Regions from separate parts of the Devosia alba genome, predicted to be linked through region 2. Evidence: predicted binding sites of a transcription regulator. Region 2 holds the regulator's gene; each other region holds the start of a gene.
What was found. Region 2 encodes PhoB, which activates phosphate uptake and scavenging genes when phosphate is short. Its sites were predicted from a motif close to TGTCATNNANCTGTCAT; they were not measured.
Positions count from the first base shown of each region.

Region 1 (7,446 bases), on a different contig from region 2:
TTGGTGATGAGGCAAAGAACGGGCATGAGCAATACTCTGGGAGGATACGCGTGACGGGCCGCAGGCGCGCCGTTCTGATAGCGGGTCCGACTGCCAGCGGCAAGTCGGCGCTGGCGCTGGCCATGGCGCGCGAGCAGGGTGGCGTGATCGTCAATACTGACTCCATGCAGGTCTATGACACCTTGCGCGTGGTGACGGCCAGGCCCGGACAGGATGAGGTGGTACAGGCCGACCATCGCCTCTATGGAACGGTGCCGGCGGCGGTCCGGTTTTCGACCGGACAGTGGCTCACGGCGGTGCACAGCGTAATCAATCAGACGGGTGATGCCCCGCTGTTTTTCGTTGGCGGCACCGGGCTCTATTTCGATGCGCTGCTCAATGGATTCGCTGACATTCCCGACGTCCCGGCCAAAATTGCAGTCCAGGTCCAACAGGAGATTGAGGATCTTGATGGTGCACAACGATTGGCGCTGTTGCTGCGCGAGGACCCGGTCGCGGCGGCACGGCTCAAGGTGGTCGATCCGCAGCGTCTGATCCGGGCGCTGGCGGTCAAGCGCGCCACCGGGCGGACGTTGTCGAGCTTTCAGGATGACAAGCAGGCTGGTGGACTGGAAGGTTTTGAAGTCGAGCGCCTGGTGCTGGACCCCGAACGCGATGTGTTGCGCGCCCGGATTGCCGAGCGCTTTGCCGCGATGTTCAGCGGCGGCGCGGTCGAGGAAGTGCAGGCCCTGCGGGCGCTCGATCTGGATCCTCACCTGCCGGTGAGCAAGGCGATCGGCGTGCGCGAGATTGGCGACTGGCTCGATGGCATCAGGACGCGCGATGAGGCCGTTGCGCTAGCCACCATTGCTACCCAGCAATACGCCAAGCGGCAGCGAACCTGGTTTCGCAACCGGTTTGGCGACTGGCCCCGGCGCGCGCCGGATTAGGCCATGGTGCGCATCAGCCCGAGGCGCTCGCGCATGGCAAAGCGGGCGACCAGCACCACGGCGACACTACCCAGCCCCGCCGCCAGGCCCAGCCAGATGCCAACGCCGCGCCAGCCCAGTTCAAACCCCAGGAAATAGGCGACGGGCAGGCCGATGAGCCAATAGCCGACAATGGCGACAACCATCGGCACTTTGGTGTCGCTCAAGCCGCGCAGGGCATGGGCGGCCACAACCTGGGCGCCATCTACAATCTGGAAGAAGCCGGCAACCACGAGGAATGTGGCGGCCAGACCAAGCGCATTGGCATTGGCGGCCGAACGCGGGTCGAGGAACCAGGAGACGATGACTGGTCCCATGGTCAGAAACACAATGCAGCTCAGGGTCATGAAACCGGTGCCCAGAGCAAAGGCGGTCCAGCCAGCCTTGCGCACCCCTTCAGGGTCCGTCCGCCCATAGGCGACGCCAACCCGCACCGTGGCGGCAATGCCCAGGCCCAGCGGCACCATGAATGCCATCGAAGCACTTTGCAGGGCCACGGCGTGGGCGGCCACTTCATCGGTGCCCAGCAGGCCCATCAGCAGCGCGGCGGCGGTGAACAGACCCACTTCGGCCAGCACAGTCAGGCCGATCGGCGTGCCAATCCGGAAGATTTGGCGGAAGCGTGGCCAATCGGGTTTCCAGAAGCGGATCATGATGTTGAAACGCTTGAAGCGGCGGTGGCGCAGCACATAGAGCAGCATCAGGCCAAACATCAGCGCATTGGTCAGCACGGTGGCGACGGCCGAGCCGCGCAATTCGAGGCGCGGGAAGCCGAAATTCCCAAAAATCAGCGCGTAGTTGAGCCCGGCGTTGAACACGACGCCCCCGACTGTAATCAGCAGGATGATCCGGGTTGAGTCAAAGGCCGATAGCAGGGAGCGCAGGGCAATGATGGCCAGCGCCGGGAACAGCATCCAGACCGCGGTCTGGATATACTGTTCTGACATCAGGGTGATTGCGGGGTCCTGACCGAGCGCGGCAAAGATGGGTTTGATTTGCCAGAGGAAGGGCACCAGCATAGCAGCTATCAGAATGGCCGCCCACATGCCCTGCCGGACAACGCGGCGAACCGCCTTGATGTCGCGTGCGCCGCGCGCCTGCGCAACGAGCGGCGCCACGGCGCTGACAATGCCGATGCCACCCACCAGAAATGGCATCAGAAAGGTGGTGGCCAGTGTGCCGGCAGCCAGAAAATCGGGGCCGAGCCAGCCCGTCATGATCACATCAGTCGTGGTGAGGGCGTTTTGCGCCAATTGGGCGATGACCAGCGGCCAGGCCAGGGTAAACATGGTGCGCAGTTCCGCACCCCAGGTCGAGGCCGGGGCAATTTTCCGGGCGGCCGGTCCTGGCGCACCTGTTACTTGCTCAGTCATGAAAAAATGTCCTACTCGCAAGGTCTGCTCTAGCCGAAACCGCAGGGCGGCGGAAGGGGCGGTTGCTGGCAGCGCTGAGGAGCAGGCTATGGACGAAAAAAATGACAGAGGCGCCCGCATTCTGATCCTGGCCGCTGGTCTGGCCGGGATGAGTGGGGTGATGGCGGCGGCGGCATCTTCCCATGGTGGGGAGTCACGCAATCTGGCCGCGCTGGCGGCGATCTGTCTGGCCCATGGGCCGGTGCTGCTGGCATTGGGGCTGCTGGGTCGGGGCAAGTTATTGCAAATTGCGGGGCTGATATTGGCAGGCGGCACGCTAGTGTTTGCCGCCGATCTCGGCGTGCGCGAATGGATGGGGCAGGGGCTGTTTCCCGGTGCGGCGCCGCTGGGCGGCGGGGTGATGATCTTGGGCTGGCTGACCATTGCGGTCGCAGGTGCGTGGGGATTAAAGCAATCTAATTGAAATTGCACTGGAACCATCTGCCGGACCGCGCATTATGGCCTGTGAGATTTCCTCGGAGGGTTACATGCACAAGATCTTGATTATTGCCGCTACCTGTCTCTCGCTCGCAGCCTGCACGACCACGCAGCAAGGCGCTGCTGTCGGTGCTGGTGCTGGCGCCATTGTTGGTGCGGCCGCAGGCGGCACTGTATTGAGCACTGCCGTTGGCGCGGGCATTGGCGGCGTCGTTGGCGCTGCTGCTGGCAACTTGGTTGGCAAACGCTCAGGTTATACCAATCAGTGCGTCTATGAACTTCGCGATGGCCGCCGTTATTACGACACCTGCCCCAAGGGTTAGGTTAAAGCTGCAGCATCCCCCCATGCTGCGGTGCGCCTGACAGGCGCTGAACGCTCGGTCCGGACCTAATCCGCGGCCGGGCGTTGTCACGGGCAGGAAACGTCTTGAAATTGCGAGAGATAGCCGCCATATTTTGGTTCTACGACACTGTCTCGCGCTATCTGATCGACCGGTTTGCTCCGGGAACTTGGCTATCTCCTGATCTGTGAATCGTTAGGCCGGGCCTGACTTTGGGTCCGTTTTCAACCCTTAGCCGCGCTAGCGGCGACCACTCGCAAGGACTAGGTTCTATGGCTGTCATCACCGGTACTGTAAAATTCTTCAATACTACCAAAGGCTTCGGCTTCATTTCTCCTGAAGACGGCAGCAAGGACGCTTTCGTCCATATCTCTGCCGTGCAGCGTTCGGGCCTGCAGGGCCTGTATGAAGGCGATAAGGTCACCTATGAGCTCGAGACCGGCCGTGATGGCAAGGAGTCGGCGACCAATTTGACCCTGCTCAGCTAAGGCAGAGCGTCTGCGTTTCTGGAGGGGCCCCCTGCTGGGGCCCTTTTTTGTAGTGCCGGTGGATTTCTCGGTGCGGCAGCCGGAATACCGATATAGGCACAGGCGTAGTGACTCCATGTTGCGCCCTGATGACGCTGCCAAAGGTTCCGATGATCAAGAATTTTCTGCGTAACTGGAGTCCCAAGGTCGAGACTCCCTCCGAACAGCGGCAGGTCGGTGCTTTGCCCTATGCCGTGCGGGATGGTCGGCTCAGCATGCTGCTGATCACCTCCCGGCGCAGTGGCCGGTGGATTTTCCCCAAGGGCGCCATCGAGCCGGGCCTTTCGGCCAGCCAAAGCGCGGCGAATGAAGCACTTGAGGAAGCCGGTGTGGTCGGCCAGATTGAAGACACCCCAATCGGCAGCTATCGCACCGGATCGGACCTTGATGGTTCGGCGCTGGTGGATGTCGACATCTATCCGCTACTGGTAGAAACCCAGCTCGACCAGTGGAAGGAGCGCGGGCAGCGGCTGCGTCATTGGGTGGTGGTATCGGAAGCCCAACGCCTGCTGGCGGACCCCGCGCTGGCCCGCATTGCGCTTGATCTGGCCAAGCGGTTTGGTTGAATCAGCCGATCAGTAGACCAAGTACGAGAAACACCAGGGCGGCGAGTGCAGCCGATGCGGGTACGGTGATGACCCAGGCGGCGGCGATGCTCAACACGTGCTGGCGTCGCACCAGACGCCGACCGGCCTGTTGACGGTCCTTGGACAATGCCTCTTCGGGCGTGGCATTGAGCGTGGCTGGATCGAGGAAGCGCGCATGCACCGGTACGGCGTTGCCCTTCATCTCGCGTATTGCAACATACTCGCGCAGAAAGCCGACCCCGAATATGGCGCCGACGGCGATGTGGGTCGATGATACTGGCAGGCCGAGAGCGGACGCTGCCAACACGGTGATGGCCGCCGAGAGCGCGACGCAATAGGCGCGGATTTCGTTGAGCTTGGTGATCTGTTCGCCGACCGTACGGATCAGGCGGGGGCCGAACAAGGCCAGCCCAAGCGCGATGCCGATGGCGCCGATCAGCAGCACCCACAGCGGCAAGGTGATATCTGCCGATTGAGCGTGGCCAGTCTGCACCGCCGTGACAATGGCGGCGAACGGACCGATGGCATTGGCTACGTCGTTGGCACCGTGGGCAAATGACAGCAGTGCTGCGGCCACGATCAGGGGCAGGCGGAACAGTTTGGCGATATGTTTCGTGCGGTTCTCGATCTTCAGCGACTGATGCCGGATCAGCGGCATGGCCACAAGCCAGCCCAGCACGGCGAAGCCCAGACCCAGCAGCAAGACCATGGTCAGACCCGGACTCCAGATGCGCTTGAGGCCTTTGGTCGCCAGATACATTGTGAAGACACCAGTCATCAATGCCACCAGAATGGGCACCCAGACCCGGGCTGCAGAAATCTTGTCGATACGCTTGGTGATGGTGGCGCGAATGAAGGCCAGCAGCATTGCGGCGAACAAGCCGCCAAGCGCGGGTGAAACGACCCAGCTGAGGGAGATGGTGCCGACAACGGGCCAGGCAACCGAGCCAATGCCGGCCGAGGCAATACCGGCGCCGACAACGCCACCGACGACCGCGTGCGTGGTGGAGACGGGGGCGCCGATGATGGTGGCCAGGTTAACCCAGAGCGCCGAGGCCAGCAGCGCCGCCATCATCACCAGCACAAAGGTATCGCCATCGAGCTGATCGCCGATCAGCAGGTCGCGCGCCACGGTGCTGACCACATCGCCACCGGCCAGCAAGGCCCCAGCAGCCTCGAAGGTCCCGGCAATAAGCAGGGCGCCCAGCATGGTGAGCGCCTTTGACCCCACGGCGGGGCCCATATTGTTGGCAACGTCATTGGCGCCCACATTGAGCGCCATATAACCAGCGATCACGGCGGCGATGACGACCATATAGCTGGTGGGGCCGTCCGCTACGACGAAACTGGCCCAGACCGCAGCAGCCAGCAGAAACACCAGGGCGATGCCGGGGGCGGCCAGTGAGCGGGCCAGATTGTGCGTGGCGAGTTCGAGACCGGCGACCCGCTTGAGGTCCTTGTCCAGCACGGGCTTTGCCATTGTCATCTATCCGTCACATGAGGTGTGTGAGGGGGCAATAGCATTGTCAGTGTGAAAAACCACCGTTTTGTCACACATTGTCGCAATTGCGTGCGCCCAAAGAAATCCATGCACTGGCCAGGCTGATCGGCGCGGGCCTTGACAGCTTTGCAAAATTGCTCCTATCAATGCGACCAGAATTTCTTTTAGGAGAGGTCCCGTGCGGGCACTCATTCTCGTAGTAGGTAGGCGCATCGGCAACGTGGGATAGCATCCCGCGCGATAGCTGGTGCGCCGAAAACAGGTCCCGAACGGGGCCTTTTTTATTGCCCGGTTTCCGCCAACTATGAGACCGGGTCAGGACAATGGACTGAGGAAGGGACTAAAACGATGGCCGAAAGAATGACCGGCGCGGAAATGGTAATCCAGGCGCTGACCGATCAAGGGGTCAAGCATATCTTCGGTTATCCGGGCGGCGCCGCCCTGCCGATCTATGATGCAATGTTCCAGCAGGATGACATCCAGCACATTCTGGTGCGGCATGAGCAGGGCGCGACGCACATGGCTGAAGGTTATGCCCGCTCAACCGGCAGGCCCGGCGTGGTGCTCGTCACCTCAGGTCCCGGTGTGACCAACGCCGTTACCGGCCTCACCGATGCGCTGATGGACTCCATCCCCCTTGTTTGCATCACGGCGCAGGTTCCCACCACGCTGATCGGAACGGACGCCTTCCAGGAGTGCGACACGGTCGGCATTACCCGCAGCTGCACCAAGTACAATTACCTGGTCAAGCGGATCGAAGACCTGCCGCGCATCATGCATGAGGCCTTTCTGATCGCCACGACCGGCCGGCCGGGTCCGGTGGTGATCGATATCCCCAAGGATATCCAGTTTGCCATGGGCGACTATTACAAGCCTGACCTCGATACGCTGCGCCATCAAAGCTACCGCCCGCAAATGGATGGCGATGCCGCAGCGATCGAAGCTGCTGTCGATCTCATGCTCAAGGCCGAAAAGCCGATCTTCTATACTGGAGGCGGCGTGATCAATGCCGGCCCAGAGGCGTCGGCGCGCTTGCGTGAGCTGGCGGAATTGACCGGCTTTCCAGTGACCTCGACGCTGATGGGTCTGGGAGCATTTCCCGCGTCCAATCCGCAGTGGATGGGCATGCTGGGGATGCACGGCACTTACGAGGCTAATCTGGCGATGCATGACTGCGACGTGATGATCAATATCGGCGCGCGGTTTGATGATCGCATTACCGGTCGGATCGACGCCTTCTCGCCCGATAGCCGCAAGATCCATGTCGATATCGACCCAAGTTCGATCAACAAGGTGGTGCGTGTTGACGTGCCGATCATTGGCGATTGTGAGCGGGTGTTGTCCGAAATGGTCCGTGTCTGGCGCAGCAAGACCAACCAGCCGCGCACCGAGGCGCTGGCCCCATGGTGGAAGCAGATCGAGACGTGGCGCGCCGTCAAATCGCTGGGCTACAAGAATTCGGACACGGTGATCAAACCGCAATACGCCATTGAGCGGCTGCGCGAGGCCAGCAAGAAGCAGGGCAAGGAAGTGTTCATCACCACCGAGGTGGGCCAGCACCAGATGTGGGCGGCGCAGTATTTTCACTTCGACAAGCCCAACCACTGGATGACTTCAGGTGGCCTTGGCACCATGGGCTATGGCCTGCCGGCTGCGGTGGGCGTGCAGGTGG
Region 1 is NZ_JBDUUI010000003.1:260,532-267,977, reverse strand. It holds gene serB (phosphoserine phosphatase SerB) at 1-26, opposite strand, end outside; gene miaA (tRNA (adenosine(37)-N6)-dimethylallyltransferase MiaA) at 45-929, shown strand; gene ABFY71_RS06505 (MATE family efflux transporter) at 926-2,341, opposite strand; gene ABFY71_RS06500 (DUF423 domain-containing protein) at 2,430-2,804, shown strand; gene ABFY71_RS06495 (YMGG-like glycine zipper-containing protein) at 2,869-3,141, shown strand; gene ABFY71_RS06490 (cold-shock protein) at 3,432-3,647, shown strand; gene ABFY71_RS06485 (NUDIX hydrolase) at 3,797-4,252, shown strand; gene ABFY71_RS06480 (inorganic phosphate transporter) at 4,254-5,753, opposite strand; gene ABFY71_RS06475 (acetolactate synthase 3 large subunit) at 6,123-7,446, shown strand, end outside.
Region 1: ABFY71_RS06480 (inorganic phosphate transporter) is a predicted target of PhoB. The motif match lies at 5,754-5,770, and genes of this name have one in related genera.

Region 2 (7,446 bases):
GCATTCTGGTGGGTCGGGCGCGCGTGCCGGGCCATGATCACCCGCGCATTGTGACGGTACGCGATGGCGACCTGTTCGACATCACGGCCAAGGGCCTGGCCACGGTGCGCGACATTGCCGAGAGCGGCCGGGCGGCAGAGCATGTGCGCAGCGCGCCGGGCGTGTCGCTGGGCTCGGCCCAGGCCGTGCTGGCCAATAGCCTGGCGGCCGATCATGATGCCAGCGTGCCGAGCCTGCTGTCGCCGATCGACCTGCAGGCCATCAAGGCTTCCGGGGTGACCTTTGTGGTGTCGCTGCTCGAACGGGTCATCGAGGAGCAGGCGCGGGGCGACAAGTCGCGTGCTGATGCGCTGCGCAGCGAAATCCTCGACCTGATCGGCATGGATCTCAGCGAGCTGGTGCCGGGGTCGGACGCGGCCATCAAGGTCAAGGCGGCGCTGATGGAAAAGGGCGTGTGGAGCCAGTATCTCGAAGTGGGGATCGGGCCGGACGCGGAGATTTTCACCAAGGGCCAGCCGATGAGCGCGGTGGGTTATGGCGCTGAAGTGGGGCTGCATCCGAGTTCGAGCTGGAACAATCCCGAGCCCGAAGTGGCGCTGCTGGTGACCAGTGCGGGGGCCATTATTGGCGCCACGCTCGGCAATGACGTCAATCTGCGCGACGTGGAAGGCCGCTCGGCGCTGCTGCTGGGCAAGGCCAAGGACAATAATGCCTCGGCTTCACTGGGGCCATTCGTGCGGCTGTTCGACGGCGATTTCACCCTGGAAACCATCAAGCAGTCCGAGATTGCGCTGCGGGTGGAAGGCGAAGACGGCTTTGTGCTCGAGGGCCATTCCTCGATGAGCCAGATTTCGCGCACCCCGGAATCGCTGGTGGCCGCGACGCTGGGCGCGCATCATCAATATCCCGACGGGCTGGTGCTGTATCTGGGCACCATGTTTGCGCCGGTGCAGGATCGTGGCGGCGCCGGCATGGGTTTTACCCACAAGCTCGGCGACGTCGTCTCAATCTCGACATCCAGTCTGGGTACCCTGTCCAACACAGTGAACCTCTCCACCAAATGCCCGCCCTGGACCTATGGCAGCAGCCATCTGCTGCGCGACCTGGCCAAGGCAGATCTCCTTTAGTCTCCTCCCGAAAGGCACCAAAAATGGCTGAAATTTACAAGAACCTCATCAATGGGGAATGGGTTGGCGGCGACGGCGTCGAGAACATCAACCCCTCCAATATCAGCGAAGTGGTCGGCGTTTACGCGCGGGGCACCGTCGAAGACACCAAGCAGGCCATTGCCGCAGCCAAGGCGGCGTTTCCGGCCTGGTCGCGCTCGGGCATTCTCGAACGCCATGCCATCCTGTCCAAGACCGCCCAGGAAATCCTGGCGCGCAAGGCCGAACTGGGTGAACTGCTGAGCCGGGAAGAGGGCAAGACCCTGCCAGAAGGCATTGGTGAAGTGACCCGTGCGGCGCAGATCTTCGACTTTTTTGCCGGAGAAGTCCTGCGGCTGGCCGGCGAAGTGCTGCCATCGGTTCGGCCCGGCGTGGGCGTGGAGATCACCCGCGAGCCGATCGGGGTGATCGGCATCATCACGCCGTGGAATTTCCCGATTGCCATTCCGGCCTGGAAGATGGCGCCAGCCCTGGCCTATGGCAATACGGTGGTGATCAAGCCGGCCGATCTGGTGCCGGGGTCAACCTGGGCGATTGTCGACATTCTGCATCGCGCCGGCCTGCCGCATGGCGTGGTCAATCTGGTGATGGGCAAGGGCTCGGTCGTCGGCCAGACCATGCTGGACAGCAAGGACGTCAATGCCATCAGCTTTACCGGCTCGGTGGGCACAGGCAAGCGCGTGGCCACAGCCTCCATCGAGGTGGGCCGCAAGTTCCAGCTGGAAATGGGCGGCAAGAACCCGACCGTGGTGCTGGACGACGCCGACCTCAAGGTGGCGGTGGAAAGCGTGGCGCAGTCGGCCTTCTTCTCGACCGGCCAGCGCTGCACGGCATCGTCGCGGGTGATCGTGACCGAGGGCATTCACGATGCCTTCGTCGACGCGCTGTGCGAGCGCACCAAGAATCTGCGGGTGGGCGATGCCCTGGCCAAGGATACCGAAATCGGCCCCGTGGTCGATCCGGGCCAGCTCAAACAGGATATGGACTATATCGCCATTGGTCAGGCCGAAGGCGCCACCCTGCGGGTGGGCGGCAATCGGGTGAACGCCCCGACGGAAGGCTATTTCCTGCAGCCGACGCTGTTCACCGAGGCGACCAACCAGATGCGCATCAGCCGTGAAGAGATTTTTGGCCCCGTGGCCTCGGTCATTCGCGTCAAGAACTATGAAGAAGCGCTGGCGACGGCCAATGACACCGAGTTCGGCCTGTCAGCCGGCATCGTCACCACCTCGCTGAAATATGCGACGCACTTCAAGCGCAATGCCGAAGCCGGCATGGTGATGGTCAATGTGCCGACAGCGGGCGTGGACTTCCACGTGCCGTTCGGCGGTCGCAAGGGCTCCAGCTATGGCCCGCGCGAGCAGGGCAAGTATGCGGCCGAGTTCTTCACCGTGGTCAAGACAGCCTATACCGCTGCCGGCTAAGCCATATCGGCCGCAGACACATTCCGGACGGCCCCTGGCGCAAGCCAGGGGCCGTTTGTCGTTGCCGCGCATGGTGAAGGCGGGCGGCTCAGGCGATGGCGGTGATCTCGAATTCCTGGGCACCCAGGCTGACGACGTCGCCGACGGCCCGGTCGAGCAGAACGCGGGCAACAGGCGAGACATGGGAAATCGTGCCGGTGCCCGGCTCGGCTTCGTCCTCGCCGACAATGCGATAGGTTTGCACCCGGCCGTCGGCGCGACGGAAGGTGACCGTGCTGCCAAAGGCCACCGTATCGGTCGCGGCCGGCTCGGGCATCAATTGGGCGGTGCGGACGCGCTCAGCGTAATAGCGCAGGTCGCGCAGCGGAATGGCCGCCTGACGGCGGCGCTCATTGACATCGCTGACGGTGCTGGCGGCATCATAGGCCAGGCGAGCCTGTTCGAGGGCCTGCTGCAGTGCCCGCAGACCGGCTTCGGTCACCAGATTGGCATGGCTGGAAATCGGGCGATCGGGCAGCAGCGTTTCCGCAGCCGTTTCGGCACTGTCTTCCTTGGTAAAGGCAACACTCAAAGCTTGGCTCCATGGCGACGCGGTCGGACAGGCCGAAGGCCAGTCCGGGGGCGGCGATGCTTGATTGCAGATGACGGGTCAATGTAGGGGAGGCGGGAGAGGTTGCATAGGCGGTATGGAAAGCGCGAGCGGCTTGTCAAACCGGCCAGTCTGGCCCAAGACGGGGTGATGCCGTCTGCCACGAGAATGAGAAATGACTGACAGACCCGCCATACTGGCGCCGTTCAAGCATGAGACCTTCAGGTTGTTGTGGACCGCCACGCTGGTGTCCAATCTGGGCGGGCTGGTGCAGTCGGTGGGTGCCGGCTGGATGATGACCACGCTGACCGACTCGCACAATATGGTGGCACTGGTGCAGGCGTCGACCACGCTGCCCATCATGATCTTCTCCCTGGCTGCCGGCGCACTGGCCGACAATTTCGATCGCCGCGTGGTGATGATGATCGCGCAGGGCGGGATGGCGCTGGTGTCGCTGCTGCTGGCGGTGCTGGCCTTCATGAACCTGATGAGTCCCTGGCTGCTGCTGTCGCTCACGTTCATGATCGGCGCCGGGACGGCATTGTTCAATCCGTCCTGGCAGGCGTCGATGGGCGATATCGTGCCGCGCAGCGATCTGCCCGGCGCGGTGACGCTGAACGCCATGGGCTTCAACATGATGCGCAGCGTCGGCCCGGCAGTGGGCGGGCTGATCGTGGCGCTGGCAGGCGCCGCAGCGGCGTTTGCGCTCAATGCGGTGACCTATCTGCCGCTGATTACCGCGCTGCTGCGCTGGAAGCCGGAGCGGCCCGCCAACCGCCTGCCGCGCGAAGGCTTTGGCAGTGCCATTCTGGCCGGCATTCGCTATGTGTCGCTGTCGCCCAGCCTGACCACGGTGCTGTTCCGCAGCTTCCTGTTCGGGCTGTCCGCCGTTGCGGTTCTGGCGCTGCTGCCCTCGGTGGCGGCGGAGTATGTGCGCGGCGGGGCGCTGGCCTATGGCACCCTGCTGGGCTGCTTCGGTCTGGGGGCGATTGGCGGCGCGTTCATCAATGGCCGGGTGCGCGAGCTTTTCAGCAATGAGTGGATCGTGCGGGCGGCCTGTATCGGTTTTGCGCTGAGCTGCGCGGGGTTGGGGTTCAGCCGCGACCTGATCCTGAGCCACGCCGTGCTGGTGCCGGCGGGGGCGTGTTGGGTGCTGTCGATGAGCCTGTTCAACGTATCGATCCAGCTGTCATCGCCCCGCTGGGTGGTGGGCCGGGCGCTGTCGCTCTACCAGACGGCGACGTTTGGCGGCATGGCGATGGGCAGCTGGCTGTGGGGCGTCAGCGCCGACGCGTTCGGGATTGACTGGGCGCTGGCCATGGCCGCGCTGGTACTGGTGCTTTGCGCGCTGGTGGGGTTCATCCTGCCGCTGCGGGAGTTTGAATCGCGCGATCTGGGCCCGCTCAACACCTTCAACGAACCGGTGTTGCGGCTGAACCTGACCCCGCGCAGCGGGCCGATCATGGTGATGGTCGACTATCGCATTGCCCAGGATGACATACCCAGGTTCCTGGCGCTGATGACCGAGCGACGCAAGGTGCGGCTGCGCGACGGAGCGCGGCAATGGGCGCTGCTGCGCGATCTGGAGCAGCCTGATCTGTGGGTGGAAAGCTACCATGTGCCGACCTGGGTGGATTATGTGCGGCATAATCTGCGGCGCACCAAGGCGGATGCGGAGAATTTCTTGGCCTTGCGGACGCTGCACCAGGGCGATGGCCCGCCACAGGTGCACCGGATGATCGAGCGGCAGACCGTGCCGCTGGCCGACGAGACGCCGCTGCGCAGCGTGCCCGAGGTTTAGAGGCGGAGGGGGGCGGGCGCCCCCTCCTAGCCTCCCCCTGAAGGGGGAGGGACAGATCGGGGGCCCGGAAGCCTCAGGCGACCTGGGCGAAGCGCTCATCGAAGGCATAGCCGGCGCCGCGGACGGTGCGGATGGGGTCGGTTTCGCGGCCGCGATTGATGGCGCGGCGGAGGCGGCCGATATGGACGTCGACGGTGCGCTCGTCGACATAGACATCATTGCCCCAGACGCCATCGAGCAGCTGCTCGCGCGAATAGACGCGGCCGGGATGGCGCATCAGATATTCGAGCAGGCGGTATTCGGTGGGGCCGAGATGAACGTCGCGGGCGGCGCGGCGAACGCGGTGGGTGGTGCGGTCGAGTTCGAGATCGCCGACCTTGAGGGCGGCAGTGACCAGATTGGGATTGGCGCGGCGCAGCAGGGCGTGGATGCGGGCGATCAGCTCGGGCACCGAGAAGGGCTTGACCACATAGTCGTCGGCGCCGGTGGCCAGGCCGCGGACGCGCTCTTCCTCCTCACCGCGTGCGGTGAGCATGATGATCGGCACGCGGGCGGTTTGCTCGCGGGCGCGCAGGCGACGGCACATTTCGATGCCGGAGATTTCGGGCAGCATCCAGTCGAGCAGGATCAGATCGGGCAGCTTGTCCTGAATGGCCTGGGCGGCTTCGTCGCCGGTTTCGGCGGTGACAACGCGGAAGCCCTCGGCTTCGAGATTGTAGCGCAGCAGGATGGCGATATCGCCTTCGTCTTCGACAACGAGAATGGTAGCGGGCATGGGTGCAACCCCGTTTTAGGACAAAGGAAGGCCGGTTTGCCTGGTGAGGCCGGGAAGTGATCCGCGCGCTGTCACCATGCTAGCCAATTGGGCCGAAATGTTCCGACGGATCGAATGTCATGTTACGCCTTGATCTGGGTGCGATGCAGTTCCTGGATATCACTGGTGAGCTGTTTGCCGGTCTGCAGGTAATAGGCGTGCTCGGCGATGTTGGTGGCGTGGTCGCCAATGCGTTCGAGGTTCTTGGCGCAGAACAGCAAATGGGTGCAGGGCGTGATGTTGCGCGGATCTTCCATCATGTAGGTGAGCAGTTCGCGGAACAGCGAGGTGTACATGGCATCGACTTCGTCGTCGTGGTTGCAGACCTGGATGGCGGCGGCCGCGTTGCGGCTGGAATAGGCGTCCAGCGAATCCTTGATCTGGCGCAGCACCAGGGCCGTCATGTTCTTGACGCCATTGTAGAAGGTGGGTTGCAGGCTCATACCTTCGAGCTTGAGCGAGCGGCGGGCCAGTTGCTTGGCCATGTCGCCGACGCGTTCGAGGTCGTTGGCGACGTGGATCGAGGTGATGATGGCGCGCAGGTCCGAGGCCATGGGCTGGCGGCGGGCAATCATCGAGACGGCCATGTCGTCGATATTGCGCTGCATGTCGTCAATGCGCTGATCGGCGATGATGGTCAGATCTGCCAGTTCGCGATCCAGCTTGAGCAGGGCCTTGGTGCCGTTCTCGATGGCGAGTTCGACCTGGCCGCCCATCTCGGCGATGGATTGGGCCAGCTGGATCAGCTCGTCGCTATAGGCGGTAACGATATGGTCGGTGCCGGTGGCGGGCATGGCAGTCTCCTCTTATGTCCGTGCGGGGATCAGCCGATACGGCCCATGATGTAGTCCTGGGTCTGCTTGTGCTCGGGGTTGGTGAAGATGTCTTCGGTGACGCCTTCCTCGATCAGCTTGCCCAGATGGAAAAACGCGGTCTTCTGGGAAACCCGGGCGGCCTGCTGCATCGAGTGGGTGACGATGACGATGGTGTAGTTCTCGCGCAGTTCGTCGATCAGTTCCTCGATGATGGCGGTGGCGATGGGGTCAAGCGCCGAGCAGGGCTCGTCCATCAGGATGACTTCGGGGCCGACAGCGATGGCGCGGGCGATGCAGAGGCGCTGCTGCTGGCCGCCGGACAGGCCGGTGCCGGGCTCGTTGAGGCGATCCTTGACCTCTTCGAACAGGCCCGCCTTGCGCAGCGAGGAGACCACGATCTCGTCGAGATCGGTCCGCGAGCGGGCGAGGCCGTGAATCTTGGGGCCGTAGGCGACGTTGTCGTAGATCGATTTGGGGAAGGGATTGGGCTTCTGGAACACCATGCCGATACGGGCGCGCAATTCCACAACGTCCAGATCGGGATCGTAGATATTGTCGCCGTCGAGCTTGATGGTTCCACCGACCGAGGCGCCTTCGATCGTGTCGTTCATGCGGTTGAAACAGCGCAGGAAGGTCGACTTGCCACAGCCCGACGGGCCGATGAACGAGGTGACCGCGCGATCGGGGATGTCGATGGAGATGCCGAACAGGGCCTGCTTGGCGCCATAATGCACGGTGACGTCGCGCGCGGTGAGGCGGATCGGGCGATCAAGGACATCGGTGGGGTTCATGGTGGCATCCAGAGGTTGATTTGTTTTCTTAACCTTGCCGGCGAGC
Region 2 is NZ_JBDUUI010000005.1:220,840-228,285, forward strand. It holds gene ABFY71_RS09860 (fumarylacetoacetate hydrolase family protein) at 1-1,127, shown strand, start outside; gene ABFY71_RS09865 (aldehyde dehydrogenase family protein) at 1,151-2,590, shown strand; gene greA (transcription elongation factor GreA) at 2,679-3,161, opposite strand; gene ABFY71_RS09875 (MFS transporter) at 3,355-4,980, shown strand; gene phoB (phosphate regulon transcriptional regulator PhoB) at 5,054-5,755, opposite strand; gene phoU (phosphate signaling complex protein PhoU) at 5,878-6,588, opposite strand; gene pstB (phosphate ABC transporter ATP-binding protein PstB) at 6,618-7,400, opposite strand.

Region 3 (7,446 bases), on a different contig from region 2:
CGGCAAGTTTGTCGAGTTCTACGGCCCCGGCCTTGATTATCTCAGTCTCGAAGATCAGGCGACGATCGCCAATATGGCGCCCGAATATGGCGCCACCTGCGGCTATTTCCCGGTCGATGCCGATACGCTGAAATATCTGAGCACATCGGGTCGCGATGCCGACCGCGTGGCGCTGGTGGAAGCCTATTCCAAGGCGCAGGGCATGTTCCGCGAGACCACTTCGGCCGATCCGGTCTTCACCTCGACCATCGAACTCGACCTGACCACTGTGGTGCCCTCGATCTCGGGCCCCAAGCGCCCGCAGGACCGGATCGCGCTCGACAATGCCAAGCCGGCCTTTGCCGCAGCTTTGCCCAAGGAATTCGGCAAGACCGACAATCCCAAGATTGCCGTTGAGGGCACTGACTACGCCATTGGTCACGGTGATGTGGTGATCGCCGCCATTACCTCGTGCACCAATACCTCCAATCCATCGGTGCTGGTGGCAGCGGGTCTGGTGGCGCGCAAGGCGCGGGCGCTGGGTCTGGACTCCAAGCCATGGGTGAAAACCTCGCTGGCGCCCGGCTCGCAGGTCGTCACCGATTATCTCGATAGCGCCGGGCTTTCGGCCGATCTTGACGCCATCGGTTTCAACCTGGTCGGCTATGGCTGCACCACCTGTATCGGCAATTCCGGCCCGCTGCCGGCGCCCATCGCCAAGGCGGTGCAGGAGGGCGATCTGGTTGCCGCTTCGGTGCTTTCGGGCAACCGCAACTTTGAAGGCCGTGTTAACCCGGACGTGAAGGCCAACTATCTGGCGTCCCCGCCGCTGGTGGTGGCCTATGCCATTGCCGGGTCGATGAATATCGACATCACAAGGGACCCGATTGGTACCTCCAAGGATGGCCGGCCGGTTTACCTCAAGGACATCTGGCCCTCCAATCACGAGGTTGCCGAGATCGTGCGCACGCATGTGACCAAGGAAATGTTCCAGGGCCGCTATTCGGACGTCTTCAAGGGCGACGAAAACTGGCAGGGCATTTCGGTGGATGGCGGCGAGACCTACCGCTGGAACGCCAGCTCGACCTATGTACAGAACCCGCCCTATTTCGAGGGCATGACGATGGACCCCAAGCCCATCACCAATGTCGCCAATGCCAAGGTGCTGGCGCTGTTCCTCGATTCGATCACGACCGACCACATTTCACCGGCGGGCTCGTTCAAGTCGACGACACCGGCTGGCAGATATCTGGAAAGCCATCAGGTCGCACCCAGGGACTTCAACTCCTATGGCGCGCGTCGCGGCAACCATGAAGTGATGATGCGCGGCACGTTCGCCAATATCCGCATCAAGAACCAGATGCTGCCCGGCGTTGAAGGTGGCTACACCAAGGGCCCGGACGGCTCGCAGATGGCGATCTATGATGCCGCCATGGCCTATCAGGCCGCCGGCACGCCACTGGTGGTGTTTGCCGGCAAGGAATACGGCACCGGTTCAAGCCGTGACTGGGCGGCGAAGGGCACCAATCTGCTGGGTGTCCGCGCCGTGATCGCCCAGTCGTTCGAGCGGATTCACCGCTCCAATCTGGTTGGCATGGGCGTTATCCCGCTGCAGTTCAAGGATGGCGAGAGCTGGCAGTCGCTCGGGCTTGATGGCACTGAGACCGTGGACATTGAGGGTGTGACCGAGATCGCGCCGCGCGCCATGGTCACCGTCAAGATCACCCGTGCCGATGGCTCGGTGCTCAATATCGAAACCCGCTGCCGCATCGATACCGCCAACGAGCTCGACTACTACAAGCATGGCGGCATTCTGCACTACGTGCTGCGTAGCCTGGTCGCTGCCTAGGCGCGCCAAGCCACCTGAATTGACAATGGCGGCCCTCTGGGCCGCCATTTTTATTGGGGACAGCAGATGGTTTTGAGCTCTCACCCTCTTTTGACTGGCGGGGGCGGGTGGCGGCGGACTACAACCGTGGCCATGAGACTTGCAAGCTGGCTGACCACCCTTAGTGCCATTGTTGTTCTGAGCGCGCTGGCCCAGCCAGCTGCGGCTGATGGCGTAAGCCTGCGGCCCAAGGCGGTGGTCGAGTTGTTCACCAGCCAGGGCTGCTCATCGTGTCCGCCTGCCGACGCGCTGTTGACCAGCCTGGCTGATCAGGGCGACGTGCTGGCACTGGCCTATCACGTTGATTATTGGGATTATGCGGGCTGGAAGGACACGTTCGGCGCGGCTGACTATTCGGACCGCCAGCGTGCCTATGCCCAGAGCTGGGGCTCATCGCGCATCTATACGCCGCAAATGGTGGTCAACGGCACCAAGGGCGTGGTCGGATCGCGGCGCCCGGACGTATATCGGGCGATTGATCGGGCCCAGCTGCCGCTGCACATCGACGTCACCGAAGTCGGCGACATGCTCAGGATCGCCATTCCGGCCGATACCACGCTGAAAGATGCGGTGGTCTGGCTGGTGACCTATTCGGACCGGGCCGATGTCACTATCGAACGGGGCAATAATGCCGGCAAGACCATGGTCTACACCCAGATCGTTACCGGCAGGCAGGTGCTGGGGCTGTGGGAATGCGCCACGGGTGCCGATATCAAGCTGCCGATCCCGGAAGTGCTGGCGGACAAAAGCACCGGCATTGCAGTGATTGTACAGCAGGAGAACGACGGCCTGCCCGGGCCAATTCTGGGTGCTGCCGCCTTCGAGCGCTGAACTCCCCACCAGCAGCAACGAAAAACCCCGTCCTTGGGGGCAAGGACGGGGATCAGTCGGGTCAACTCAATTTGAGAAGCTGGCACCCGGGCTTCAAGGTTTGGGGGCTCATTCGGCCCGGGCGCCAACCACTGGAGGCAATGGTCAGACTATGTTCGCCCAATTGGGCAGGTTCAGGGACAAATTGTGGCCGGATTGGGAATTGTTCGTTCCCGAGGGGCCTTGCATCGCGGGCTGAATGCCCCGATCATGACGTCACGGTGACACGGAGTATTCGGAGCAGTGCAAAAGCGCACACCGAACGGCAACAACGGATCGCTCATGCTGGTGCATGCCAGCGAGCCTGCGGCAAATGCCAGCAATGCCAAGGTTCCCGTCAGCGTCGTGTTCGATCGAAAAGAGTTGGCGCTGATCCTGTCCGTTTATGGACGCAAGGTGGGGCAGGGGGAGTGGCGCGATTACGCCATGGATTTCCTGCGCGAGCGGGCGATGTTCTCCATCTATGCCCGGGTGTCGGAGCGTCCCCTGTTCATCATCGAGAAGACCCCGCGCCTGCGCAACAAGCAGGGGCAATACACCGTCACCAATCAGCAGGGCCGCATTCTCCGGCGTGGCCATGACATCGCCCAGGTCTTGCGGGTGCTGGATCCGCATCTGGCGGTGGTCGGCTAGATGATTGCCCTGCGGCCGAACATCACCTGACTACAGCGCGAGCTGCATGTGGACGATGTCGAGCCAGCGGTCGAACTTGAAGCCGAGTGCCTCGTGCCGGCCGATATGGCGGAAGCCGAGCTTTTCGTGCAGCCGGATCGAGCCGCTGCCTTCGGCGGTGATGACGGCAACCATCTGTTTGAAACCAAAGTCCCGTGACTGGCGGATGATCTCGTCCATCATCGCGGTGCCCAGGCCGCGGCCCATGGCGTCCGGGGCACAATAGACCGAGTTCTCGCAGGTGAAGCGATAGGCGGGGCGGGGGCGGTAACCCGAGGCATAGGCATAGCCCAGCAGTGTGCCATCGGGGTCCTGCGCCATGACAATGGGGTGGCCGGCGGCCAGCATGTGGCCGAATTTTTCGCCCAGCACCGCCTCGCCGGGGGCTTCGAGATCGAAGGTGGCCACCGAGTGCTCGACATAATGCTTGTAGATGGCGGTGATGGCGGGAATGTCAGCCCACTGGAAAGGGCGCAAGGAGAATTCGGACACGGCATGCACTCGGACAAAAAAAGGACCGCAGCCTTTGTAGACTGCGGTCCGATTTGTCGTCCATCCAAATTGCTGATTGTGCAATCAGGAAGGCTGCTGGCTACTCGCGATTGCCGAACAGGCGCAGCAGCATCAGGAACAGGTTGATGAAGTCCAGATAGAGGCGCAGCGCGCCCATGATGGCGCCCTTGGCCAGCACTTCCGTGCTGTGGCTTTCGGAGTATTCTTCCTTGATCTTCTGGGTATCGTAGGCGGTAAGGCCCACGAAGATCAGCACGCCGACCACCGAGATGATGAATTCCATCATCGAGGACTGCATGAAGATGTTGACCACCGAGGCGATGATCAGGCCGATCAGGCCCATCATCAGGAAGCTGCCCATGCCGGTCAGGTCCCGCTTGGTGGTGTAGCCATACAGGCTCATCGAGCCGAAGGTCGCGGCGGTAATGAAGAACACCTTGGCGATGGACGCGTCGGTATAGACCAGGAAGATCGAGCTCAGCGACAGGCCCATGATCGCGGCAAAGCCCCAGAAGGCGCCCTGTGCGGCCGGGACGGAGAGCTTGTTGATGCCGAAACTCAGCACCAGCACGAAAGCGAGCGGCGCCAGCATGACAACCCACTGCAGCGGGCTGGCGAACAGCAGATAGCCCCACTGTGTCAGCATGGTGCCATTGGTCATGGTCGCGACAGCAGCGTCGGGATTGGTGGTGACGGCAGCGGCGGCAGCAAACCAGGCCGCCAGGCCGGTTACCACCAGGCCAATGCCCATGTAATTGTAGACGCGCAGCATGTAGCTGCGAAGGCCCTCGTCGATGGCAGCGGCCGAGCCGGCCCGCGCACCAAGGGTCTGACGGTCATATTCAGCCATGTAGTCGGTTCCTTTCCCAGATAAAGCGGTGTTTCGCACCGCCGGTGGGCGTTTATTGCCACTTGATGGTCAATATGGATGGGGCGCCAAGCGTTTACAAGGGTTCTCGGCTTGTTGCGACGATAAGACTGGCCCGGCAGGTCGGCTGTGCTACGGTCGAGCTGCGAATCGACTTGATCTGAGTATGAGAGGAGGGCCCCATGCCCCGGCTCTTCACCGGTCTGGAAATCCCTGAGGACGTGGGTTATGCCCTGTCCTTGAAGCGGGGCGGGCTCTCCGGCGCACGCTGGATTGATGTCGAAAACTATCACATCACCCTGCGGTTCATCGGCGATGTGGATCATCCCATGGCCGAAGAGGTGGCCGACAGCCTCGATCGGCTGGCCAACTCGATGCGCTTTGATGTCCGGCTGACCCATCTGGGCAGTTTTGGCGGCGACAAGCCCCGCTCGCTCTATGCCGGCATCGAGCCAAGCGAGACGCTCAACCGGTTGCAGGCGGCCCAGGAGCGGGTGCTGCAGCGGGCCGGCCTGCCGCCGGAGGGACGAAAATTCGTGCCGCATGTGACACTGGCCCGACTGCGCGGCAGCACCGCGCTTGATGTGGCGCGGTTCATCGCCGAAGCGGGCCGGTTCGAGCCGCTCAGTTTTCCGGTGGGGCGATTCGTGCTGTACTCGAGCAGGGATTCGGTGGGCGGTGGTCCCTATGTGGTGGAGCAGCACTATCCCCTGGCGGCCTGAAGCGGTGCAGTCACGAGCCTGTTAGCGCGATATTAACCCTGGCAGCGCAAACCGGTCTGCAATTATGCTCACTGCCAAACTGCTGCCGCGTTTGGCAGGCAGTTGAAGCAAATTCGATCGAATGCGGCGGCATTTGACACCTTGGTAACCATGTCGGGGGCAGAGTCGGCGGGTGGCTCACCTCGATAACGGACCTTCAAGATGAGGAAAAAATTGGCGATGACGAGTAAAACCGGAAGCCTAGCAGTCGGGCTCGCGGTCGGCGTGATCATGGCTCTGGCGCCAGCCGCGCAGGCGCAGCAGGCGACCGAGTTGGGGACATTCAATGCCTGGACCGCCTGGCAGGCGACTGACGCGAGTGGCTTGATCTGCTATGTGTCGGCAGCGCCGCAGTCCAGTGAGCCGGTCGGGGCGAACCGCGACCCGATCCATTTCATGATCATCCACCGCAAGGGCATGGGTACCAAGAACGAGGTGCAGACCATTATTGGCTACCCGTTCAACACGACCGATGCCAAGGCCAGCGCCACTATCGATGGCAAGTCCTATCCCATGGTCACCGAAGGTTCTGCCGCCTGGCTGGCCTCGACGGGCGATGAAGGCGGCTTCGTGCAGGCGTTCAAGGCAGGCACCAATCTGACCGTCAAAGGCACCAGCCAGCGCGGTACCGAAACCACGGACAGCTATTCGCTGAGCGGCGCAACGGCCGCCGTCAACGCCATTGACGCTGCCTGTCAGTAGGCATCAATTACGGGTTGCCCGGTCCGGGTAATCCGCCCTAACTGGGCGGCGGGCTTGCTGAGCCCCCGCCCCTTATCGTCTTGAGGCCCTCGATGACCAAGTCCGCCATGGCGCTTGCCCTTGCTGCAACGCTCTTTCTGACCAGTGCTGCCAGCGCGCAGCAGGTTCGGCTGCTGGGCGAGCATCGGGCGTGGTCCAGCTATGGCGCCACCGATGCGACGGGCGAAGTCTGCTTTGCCATGACCAAGCCGGAAAGCGTGACGCCGGCACCGGACGGCTACACCCAAGCCTATATCTATATTACCAACCGGCCTGCCGAGAATGTCACCACCGAGTTCAATCTGGTGGCCGGCTTCACCTTCCAGCCCGATAGCAAGGCCACGCTCACCGTGGACGGGCTGGTGTTCAACCTGTTCACCCAGAACGATGCCGCCTGGCTCGATGATGCCAGCCAGGCCAGCGAGCTGGCCAGCGCGATCCGTGCCGGCTCGAGCATGTCGGTTGAGGGCACCAGTGCCGCCGGCATCAAGGTCAGGCAGGCCTATTCGCTTTCGGGCGCCACTGCAGCGCAGCAATCGATCGCCGCTGCGTGCTAGCAAGGCCGCCGGGCTCGGCGTGAGCGCGGCGCATCCCTGCTGTCGGGTCTGTGACTTTGCCTGGAACGCGCCTATATGCTATTGGCCGCGCCAATCCCGCAGTTTCCGGACCTTTCGCACGCCATGAGCATAGCGCTGAACCTTGACCATTCGTCTGCCATCCGGCCTGCTACCAGCAGCCGACCGTCGCTGATTGGTCTGAGCAAGCCTGAGCTGGCAAAAGCCCTGACCACGGCCGGGCTGGCCACCGACAAGGAAGCGCGTATGCGCGCCAGCCAGTTGTGGAACTGGCTCTATGTGCATGGCACCACCGATTTCGAGCGCATGACCAATGTGGCGGCGCCGTTCCGGCAGAAGCTGGCGGACGTGTTCAACCTCGATCGCCCCGAGATCGTGTCCGAGCAGGTGTCGACTGATGGCACGCGCAAATGGCTGTTCCGCTTCCGCGACCCGGCCAATCCGAACTATCCGCCAGTCGAGGTGGAAACCGTCTACATTCCCGAAGAAGATCGCGGCACGCTCTGCGTCTCCTCGCAGGTTGGCTGCACACTGACCTGCTCGTTCTGTCACACCGGCACGCAAAAGCTGGTGCGCAAT
Region 3 is NZ_JBDUUI010000002.1:159,166-166,611, reverse strand. It holds gene acnA (aconitate hydratase AcnA) at 1-1,828, shown strand, start outside; gene ABFY71_RS03295 (DUF1223 domain-containing protein) at 1,961-2,698, shown strand; gene ABFY71_RS03290 (DUF2794 domain-containing protein) at 2,981-3,370, shown strand; gene ABFY71_RS03285 (GNAT family N-acetyltransferase) at 3,401-3,901, opposite strand; gene ABFY71_RS03280 (Bax inhibitor-1/YccA family protein) at 4,002-4,772, opposite strand; gene thpR (RNA 2',3'-cyclic phosphodiesterase) at 4,973-5,512, shown strand; gene ABFY71_RS03270 (invasion associated locus B family protein) at 5,732-6,253, shown strand; gene ABFY71_RS03265 (invasion associated locus B family protein) at 6,346-6,849, shown strand; gene rlmN (dual-specificity RNA methyltransferase RlmN) at 6,973-7,446, shown strand, end outside.
Region 3: ABFY71_RS03290 (DUF2794 domain-containing protein) is a predicted target of PhoB. The motif match lies at 2,948-2,964, and genes of this name have one in related genera.

Region 4 (7,446 bases), on a different contig from region 2:
CGGCATCGGAAAAGCCGAAATTCCGGTTGGTGAAGCTCTCGTAGAGGGTGCCCGGCACGTGGTTGATGAAAATCATCACCAGGGCGATGCCGCGGAACATGTCGAGCCGCGGGTCGCGCTGCGCCGGCGACACCAGTTGCTGGCGGGCGGCCACGGGGCTGGCGTCTGGTGCCGGCATTTCCGCTGCCATGCGGGCGGTGCGGGTGACGCTAGGCTGAGACATGACGCGGCGCCTTCCTGTCGGCCATGGCCGCAGCAGTGTCGGCGGCGCTCATCGGGCCGGCCCAGGCGGCCAGGATTGTCGCATGCGCCACCACGATCGATGCCGGGGTCACGTCGATTGCTGTCTGGAACAGCGTGGACGATCGGCGCCTGGGTCGCGAGGTCGCCGCAATCAACACTGGCGCCGCCATGGCCGGCAGCGTGGCCGGCGCCAGCCAGATTGCGGCGGCAGGCGCAAAAACCAGCGTGCTGGCAAGCGCCAGCGTCGCCAGCGCCACGATCCACCAACTGGCCCGGAACCCATCCGCGATGCTCACACTGTTCTGGCCCCGCCGCGTGGGCGGCCAACCGCCATCAATGCCCAGCAGCACCTGGCACACGGCGCGCGTCTGCAGCAGCAGCATGGTGGGCGCCAGAACCGTCGACAGCACGATTTCGCCGAGCACCGACAGCAGGGCCACCGGCGTGCCGCCGAACCGCCGATTGCGCCCGTCGACAAGGCCGCGCGCCACGATCAGCAGCTTGGGCAGCACCAGCGTCAGGACCACGGCCAGACCCAGCGTCCAGAAGGGCACGGGCGGCGGGCCGAGGCCGGACAGGACCACGGGCATATCGGGAAAGATGGCGGCCACGATGCTGCTGACCAGCAGCAACAGCCAGAGCGGGGAAGCCAGATAGGCCATGATGCCGCGCACAAAGGTGAACCGGCTCCACCATGTCAGCCCCGGCGCCGCCAGCAGCCGGGCGTGCTGCAGATTGCCCTGACACCAGCGGCGATCGCGCTTGGCATATTCGATGACGTTTTCGGGCCCCTCCTCATAGGACCCGGCCAGGCACGGATCGACCTCGACCTTCCAGCCGGCCCGCGACAGCAGCGCGGCTTCGACATAGTCGTGGCTGAGGATGTGACCACCAAAGGGCGGTGCGCCCGAAAGCTCGGGCAGCCCGCAGCTGGACGCAAAGGCGCTGATGCGGACAATGGCATTGTGTCCCCAATAGGGACCGTCGCGCCCCTGCATCAGCGCAGCACCGCGCGCAAAGGTCGGCGACAGATAGGCCGCGGCAAACTGGATGGAGCGACCGAACAGCGTCTGGGCATTGATGATGTAGGGCACGGTCTGCAGCAGGCCCAGACCGGGGTCCTCATCCATGCGCCGCACCATGGCGGCCATGGTCGCGCCTTCCATCAGGCTGTCGGCGTCAAGGATCACCGCATAGTCATAGGCCGCGCCCGAGCGCGCGATGAAATCCTCGACATTGCCGGCCTTGCGCCCGATATTGCGCTCGCGCCGGCGGTAAAAGATGCGCCCGGCACTGTGCGGCTCGGCGAGCAGGCGCTCGAACCACACCGCCTCCTGGGCGACGCAGGCCGTGGATTGCGAGTCCGACAGCACCATGAAATGGAAATGGTCAGCCAGGCCTTCGGCAATCACGCTGGCATTCATCGCGGCAATGCGCGCAAAGGTCGCCATGGCGTCTTCATTGTAGACCGGCACCAGCACAGCGGTGCGGCCTTTGAGGGGCGCCGCCGACGGCCTGGCCGTTGCCACCGGGGTGAACACGCCCAGAATGGCGACCACGCTGCCCCAGACCAGCCAGAAGCCGCTAATGGCGATCAGAGCCGTGCGCAACAGGTCGAGCGCGCTGATGCCGCCCTCACCCGAGAACCGCAAGAACAGGTAGCTGCCGACCCCGCTGAGCACAATGGTACCCAGCAGGGCGGTCAACCGAAAAAACGCTGCACCATGCATGGCCGGATTCGTCTCAATCACCGACCGGTGAACGCCAGAAGCGTATCGATGATGGCGCGCGGCAATGACCTGCGGTGCTGCAATTGCTGTTTGGGCATATGCAGCGGCGCGTCCGGCAGGGCACTGGCGAAGTTGAATTCTGCTGGATAGTTCATGCTGCGGGCCTCCACTGGTAAAGCCAGGTTTCGGTCAACTTCCGCCCCAAACCAACCAGATAGGCCTTCAGCTCCAGGAGCGCGCCGCCCTCGGTCTCCACGTCCAGCACCAGGCGCCAGGCGCCATTGGCCGGAACGCGCGACAGCACCGAATTGCGCAGCACGCCACCGCTGACACTGGCCAGAATGTCGATCGGCGTGCCGTCCGCAAAGTCCTGCAATTCACCGCCGCTGAAATCGACCACGAACTTGCGAAGATTTTCCGCATTCTCCACCCCCGAGACGCCGCCCACGCCAGAGCGCGTCTCGGCGACAAAGGCCGTGCTGGCCTTGGGGTCCGGATCAAGATTGCCCCAGCGCAGCCGATAGGCGAACTCGCGCGACTGCCCCGCCTGTGCCGGCTCGGCCGGAACCCAGAACGCCACAATATTGTCGTCGGCCTCAAGTCGGGCTGGAATTTCGATGAGGCGGACCATGCCCTGGCCCCAGGCGCCCACAGGCTCGACCCGCAGCGAGGGCCGGCGCTCATAATGGGCGCCCGCATCCTGATAGCTCTCGAAGTCGCGGCCGCGCTGATAGAGCCCGAAGGCCCTGGGATTGTTCTCCCACAGATAGGAATTGCCCAGGGTTGTGGAATTGTTGAGCGCGCGCCACATCACCTCGCCGCTTTCGCGCTCCAGCAACAGCCCGTTGCTGTCGTGGACCTGCGGCCGGTAGTCATCAAAATCGCCACGATTGGCCTCGGCATAAAGGAACATCGAGGTCAGCGGCGCGATGCCAATTTCGGCGACATCGCTGCGGAAATACAGCCGCGCCGTCACGTCCATCGTGGTTTCCTGATCGGCATCGCTGGCCGGGGTAATGACAAAGCGATAGGCGCCGGTGACGCTCTGGCTGTCGAGCGCGGCATAAATGGTCAACGCACCGCCTTGCTGCGGCCGTTCCACATAGAACTCGGAAAAGCGCGGAAACTCTTCGGGCAGATTGACCCAGGAATTGACCACCAGGCCACGGGCACTCAGGCCATAGATATTGTCCCGGCCAAGCGAGCGGAAATAGCTCGCGCCCAGAAAAGACACCAGCTCATCATAGCCCTGCGGGTTGTTGAGCGGGTAATTGACCCGGAGCCCGGCCACGCCGGGGAAAGCATCGGCCAGAACGCCTTCCTCCACGACACTGTCATGATACTGAAAATCAGATGTGCCAAAAGCCACCAGGCGGGCCACGCCCGCATCGATCTCGAACACCTTGACCGGCTCGGTATAGAGCCAGCCGAGGTGAAACGCCTGCAGGCGGTAGCCGTGTCCATCATCGGCCCATTTGCTGGAATCCGGGCGATACTGAATCCGGCGATAGGCGTCATAGTCGAGATTGTGCAGGGGCTCGGGGACAAGGGCACTCAACGGCTCGAAAGCCGTGGTGGCAAGGTCCTGCATCCGCGCGCTGAAGCTGTCAAAGTCGAAAGCCGAAGCCCCCGGTTCCTGTGCCATCACGGGGAAGGTCAGGGCTGTGCTCGACATTAGCAGCAGCGAGGCTCCCAGCGCTTGCAGGAGCTGGCGGCGGCGACGGGAAGTGTGCAGGGGACGTGGCACTTAGAACCTACTCTATAACCACCAATACGCGGTAGCGGTGCTTCGGTAGGGCTTGGAACGTCACTGCGGTGAAAAAGTTGTTGCATGCAACCCATGCGCCGGACGCATGGACCGGTGCCAGCACCCCGAGACGGCGATCAGGCGGACCGGCGACGCGCACGGAAATGTTCAAATGAGCCGAACAACTAGCTCGATTGTGCACAGGCCCGGCAATACGAACGCACTGTCATAAAACTGCTAAATACCTGATTTAAAAGGCCGCGTCAGACCGGAACGGTGCGGTCGCGGCTCCATGAATGTTCATATGAACATTTCCTGTTTGCAAAGGAAAATTCGATGCTGTCAAATAGCGCCAAGCTTGGGACGCGCAAGTCCCAGCACAATAACAAGGGAGTGAGCATGTCCAAGAAAGTTTTGTGCCTGTCCGTCGGGCTGACCGCCATGCTGGCGGCGACGCCGGCTTTTGCCCAGACCGAGATCGCCTGGTGGCACGCCATGGACGCCCAGCTGGGCGAGAAGCTTCAGGAAATCGCGACCGGCTTCAACGAGAGCCAGTCTGAATTCAAGGTCATTCCGACCTACAAGGGTACCTATCCCGAGACGCTGACCGCTGCCATCGCCGCGTTCCGTGCCAACGAACAGCCCGCCATCGTGCAGGTGTTCGAAGTGGGCACCGGCACCATGATGGCCGCCAAGGGCGCCGTCTATCCGGTTTACCAGTTGATGGCCGACAATGGCGAGCCGTGGGATCCATCTGGCTTCCTCGCGCCAGTGACCGGCTATTATTCTGACGTCGACGGCAACATTCTGTCGATGCCGTTCAACTCCTCAACGCCCATCATGTATTATAACAAGGACCTGTTCGAAAAGGCTGGCCTCGACCGTGAAACGCCGCCCAAGACCTGGGCCGAACTCGAGACCATGAGCCGGCAGATCGTGGAATCGGGCGCCGCCCCCTGCGGTCTCAGCAGCGCCTGGATCACCTGGATCCAGACCGAGAACCTGTCAGCCATCCATGACCAGCCCTTCGGCACCCTGGATAACGGCTTTGGCGGTCTCGCCACCGAATTCACCTTCAACGGCCCGGTACAGGTCAAGCACTGGGACAATCTGAAGAAATGGGCTGACGAAGGCCTGTTCCAGTATGGTGGCCCGGTTGGCGGCGCCGACTCGGCTCCCAAATTCTACGCGCAGGAATGCGCCATCTTCATGAACTCCTCGGCAGGCCGCGCTGGCGTCATCGCCAACTCCAAGGAATTCGAAGTCGGCTTCGCCCCCCTGCCTTACTATGACGACGAGATCACCGAGCCGAAGAACTCGATCATCGGCGGCGCGACGCTGTGGGCGCTCAACGGAAAGGATCCTGAAGTCTACAAGGGCGTTGCCCAGTTCTTCACCTATCTCAGCGAGCCTGAGATCCAGGCTGGCTGGCATCAGTTCACCGGCTACCTGCCGATCACCAATGCCGCCTACGAACTGGGCCAGTCGCAGGACTACTATGCCCAGAACCCGGGTTCGGACGTCGCCATCCAGCAGATCACCCGCGGCACGCCGACGGCCAATTCCAAGGGCGTTCGCTTTGGCAATCTGACCCAGGCCCGCAACGTGGTGGATGAAGAGTTCGAAGCCATGCTGGCCGGCTCCAAGACTGCCCAGGAAGCGCTTGATTCCGCCGTCGAGCGCGGCAATCAGATCCTGCGCGACTTCGAAGCCGCCAACCAGTAGGCCCTCCGGCCCAAACTCGCTCCACCCTTTCACCGAGGGTGGAGCGCCATTGTCTCTGCGCATGAGCGCAGTCAGTTACGAGGCGGAGCATGCAGGCCAAGCGAACCACTTTCCCCAATAAATTCCTGCCCTATTGGCTGCTTGTCCCACAGCTTGCCGTAACCCTGATCTTCTTTATCTGGCCCGCTGTCCAGGCACTGAAATCCTCGTTCGAACGGGAAGACCCGTTTGGCTTCAAGACCACTTTTGTGTGGTTCGAGAATTATCGCCGGCTGCTCATCGACCCGATGTATGTCGGCTCGCTCGGCAAGACCGCAGTGTTTGCCTTCAGCGTGACGGCGCTATCGATGTCGCTGTCGCTGATCCTGGCGGTTGCGGTGAACCGGGTGCTGCGCAGCAACCGGGCCTATACCACCTTGCTGGTCTGGCCCTATGCCGTGGCGCCGGTCGTCGTGGGCATTTTGTGGTGGTTCATGTTCAACCCCACCATCGGTATCGCGCCCTATCTGCTGCGCGGTATGGGTATCGACTGGAACCACCGGGTCGACGGCAACCAGGCCATGATTTTCGTGGTCATGGCAGCCAGCTGGAAACAGATTTCCTACAATTTCCTGTTCTTTGTCGCCGGACTGCAGTCGGTGCCGCAATCCCAGATCGAGGCGGCCGCCATTGATGGCGCCGGGCCGTTCAAGCGGTTCTGGACCATCGTCTTCCCGCTGCTGGCGCCAACCACCTTCTTCCTGCTGATCGTCAACATCAACTACGCCATGTTCGACACCTTCGGCATCATCGACGCCACCACCCAGGGCGGTCCGGCCCAGGCCACCAACATCCTGGTCTACAAGGTCTATACCGACGGTTTCCTGGGGCTGAACATCGGTTCGTCCTCAGCCCAGTCGGTGATCCTGATGATCATCGTCATCGCTCTCACCGCCATCCAGTTCCGCTATGTCGAGCGGCGAATTCAGTATTAGGGAGCGCCGAAATGATTGAAAACCGACCCGTCCTGGCCTTCCTCACCCATCTCGTGCTGATCGTCGGCGTCGTTATCGTGGTGTTCCCGGTCTACCTGGCCTTCGTCGCCTCGACCCATGGCAGCGGCGACTTCATGCGCGGCCTGGTGCCCCTGCTGCCCGGCCCGCACCTGATCGAGAACTACAGCTTCATGCTCAATGAGGGCATTTCCAGCGCCGGCGCGCCACCGCTGTGGATCATGCTGCTGAACTCGCTGGTGATGGCCATCTCCATTGCCGTGGGCAAGATCATCATCTCGATCCTGTCGGCCTATGCCATCGTGTTCTTCCGCTTCCCGTTCCGCATGGTGGCCTTCTGGATCATCTTCATCACGCTGATGCTGCCGGTCGAGGTGCGTATCATCCCCACCTTCAAGGTGGTGGCGGATCTGGGCATGCTGAACTCCTATCCCGGCCTGATCATCCCGCTGATTGCCTCGGCAACCGCGACCTTCCTGTTCCGCCAGTTCTTCCTCACCGTGCCCGATGAACTGATGGAAGCGGCCCGCGTCGACGGCGCCGGGGCGATGAAGTTCTTCCGCGATATCCTGCTGCCGCTCAGCCGCACCAATATCGCGGCGCTGTTCGTCATCCTATTCATCTATGGCTGGGTGCAGTATCTGTGGCCACTGCTGGTGACCACCGACAGCCGCTACTACACCATCGTGATGGGCATCAAACGGCTGGCGGCAACCGCCGATTCCGAGCCGCAATGGAACTTCGTCATGGCCGCCGTGATGCTGGCCATGCTGCCCCCCGTCCTTGTCGTCATTTTCATGCAGCGCCTGTTCGTCAAGGGCCTGGTCGAAACGGAGAAATAAGCCATGGCCACGATCAATATCGTCGACCTGCAGAAAAATTACGGCCCCGTGCCTGCAGTCAAGGGCATCAATCTCTCGGTCGAAGACGGCGAACTCATCGTTCTCGTCGGGCCCTCCGGCTGCGGCAAATCCACCCTGCTGCGCATGGTGGCCGGGCTGGAATCGGT
Region 4 is NZ_JBDUUI010000020.1:13,365-20,810, forward strand. It holds gene ABFY71_RS17705 (OpgC family protein) at 1-223, opposite strand, end outside; gene mdoH (glucans biosynthesis glucosyltransferase MdoH) at 210-1,994, opposite strand; gene ABFY71_RS17715 (hypothetical protein) at 1,991-2,128, opposite strand; gene ABFY71_RS17720 (OpgD/OpgG family glucan biosynthesis protein) at 2,125-3,648, opposite strand; gene ugpB (sn-glycerol-3-phosphate ABC transporter substrate-binding protein UgpB) at 4,120-5,445, shown strand; gene ugpA (sn-glycerol-3-phosphate ABC transporter permease UgpA) at 5,535-6,419, shown strand; gene ugpE (sn-glycerol-3-phosphate ABC transporter permease UgpE) at 6,431-7,279, shown strand; gene ABFY71_RS17740 (sn-glycerol-3-phosphate import ATP-binding protein UgpC) at 7,283-7,446, shown strand, end outside.
Region 4: ugpB (sn-glycerol-3-phosphate ABC transporter substrate-binding protein UgpB) is a predicted target of PhoB. The motif match lies at 3,945-3,961, and genes of this name have one in related genera.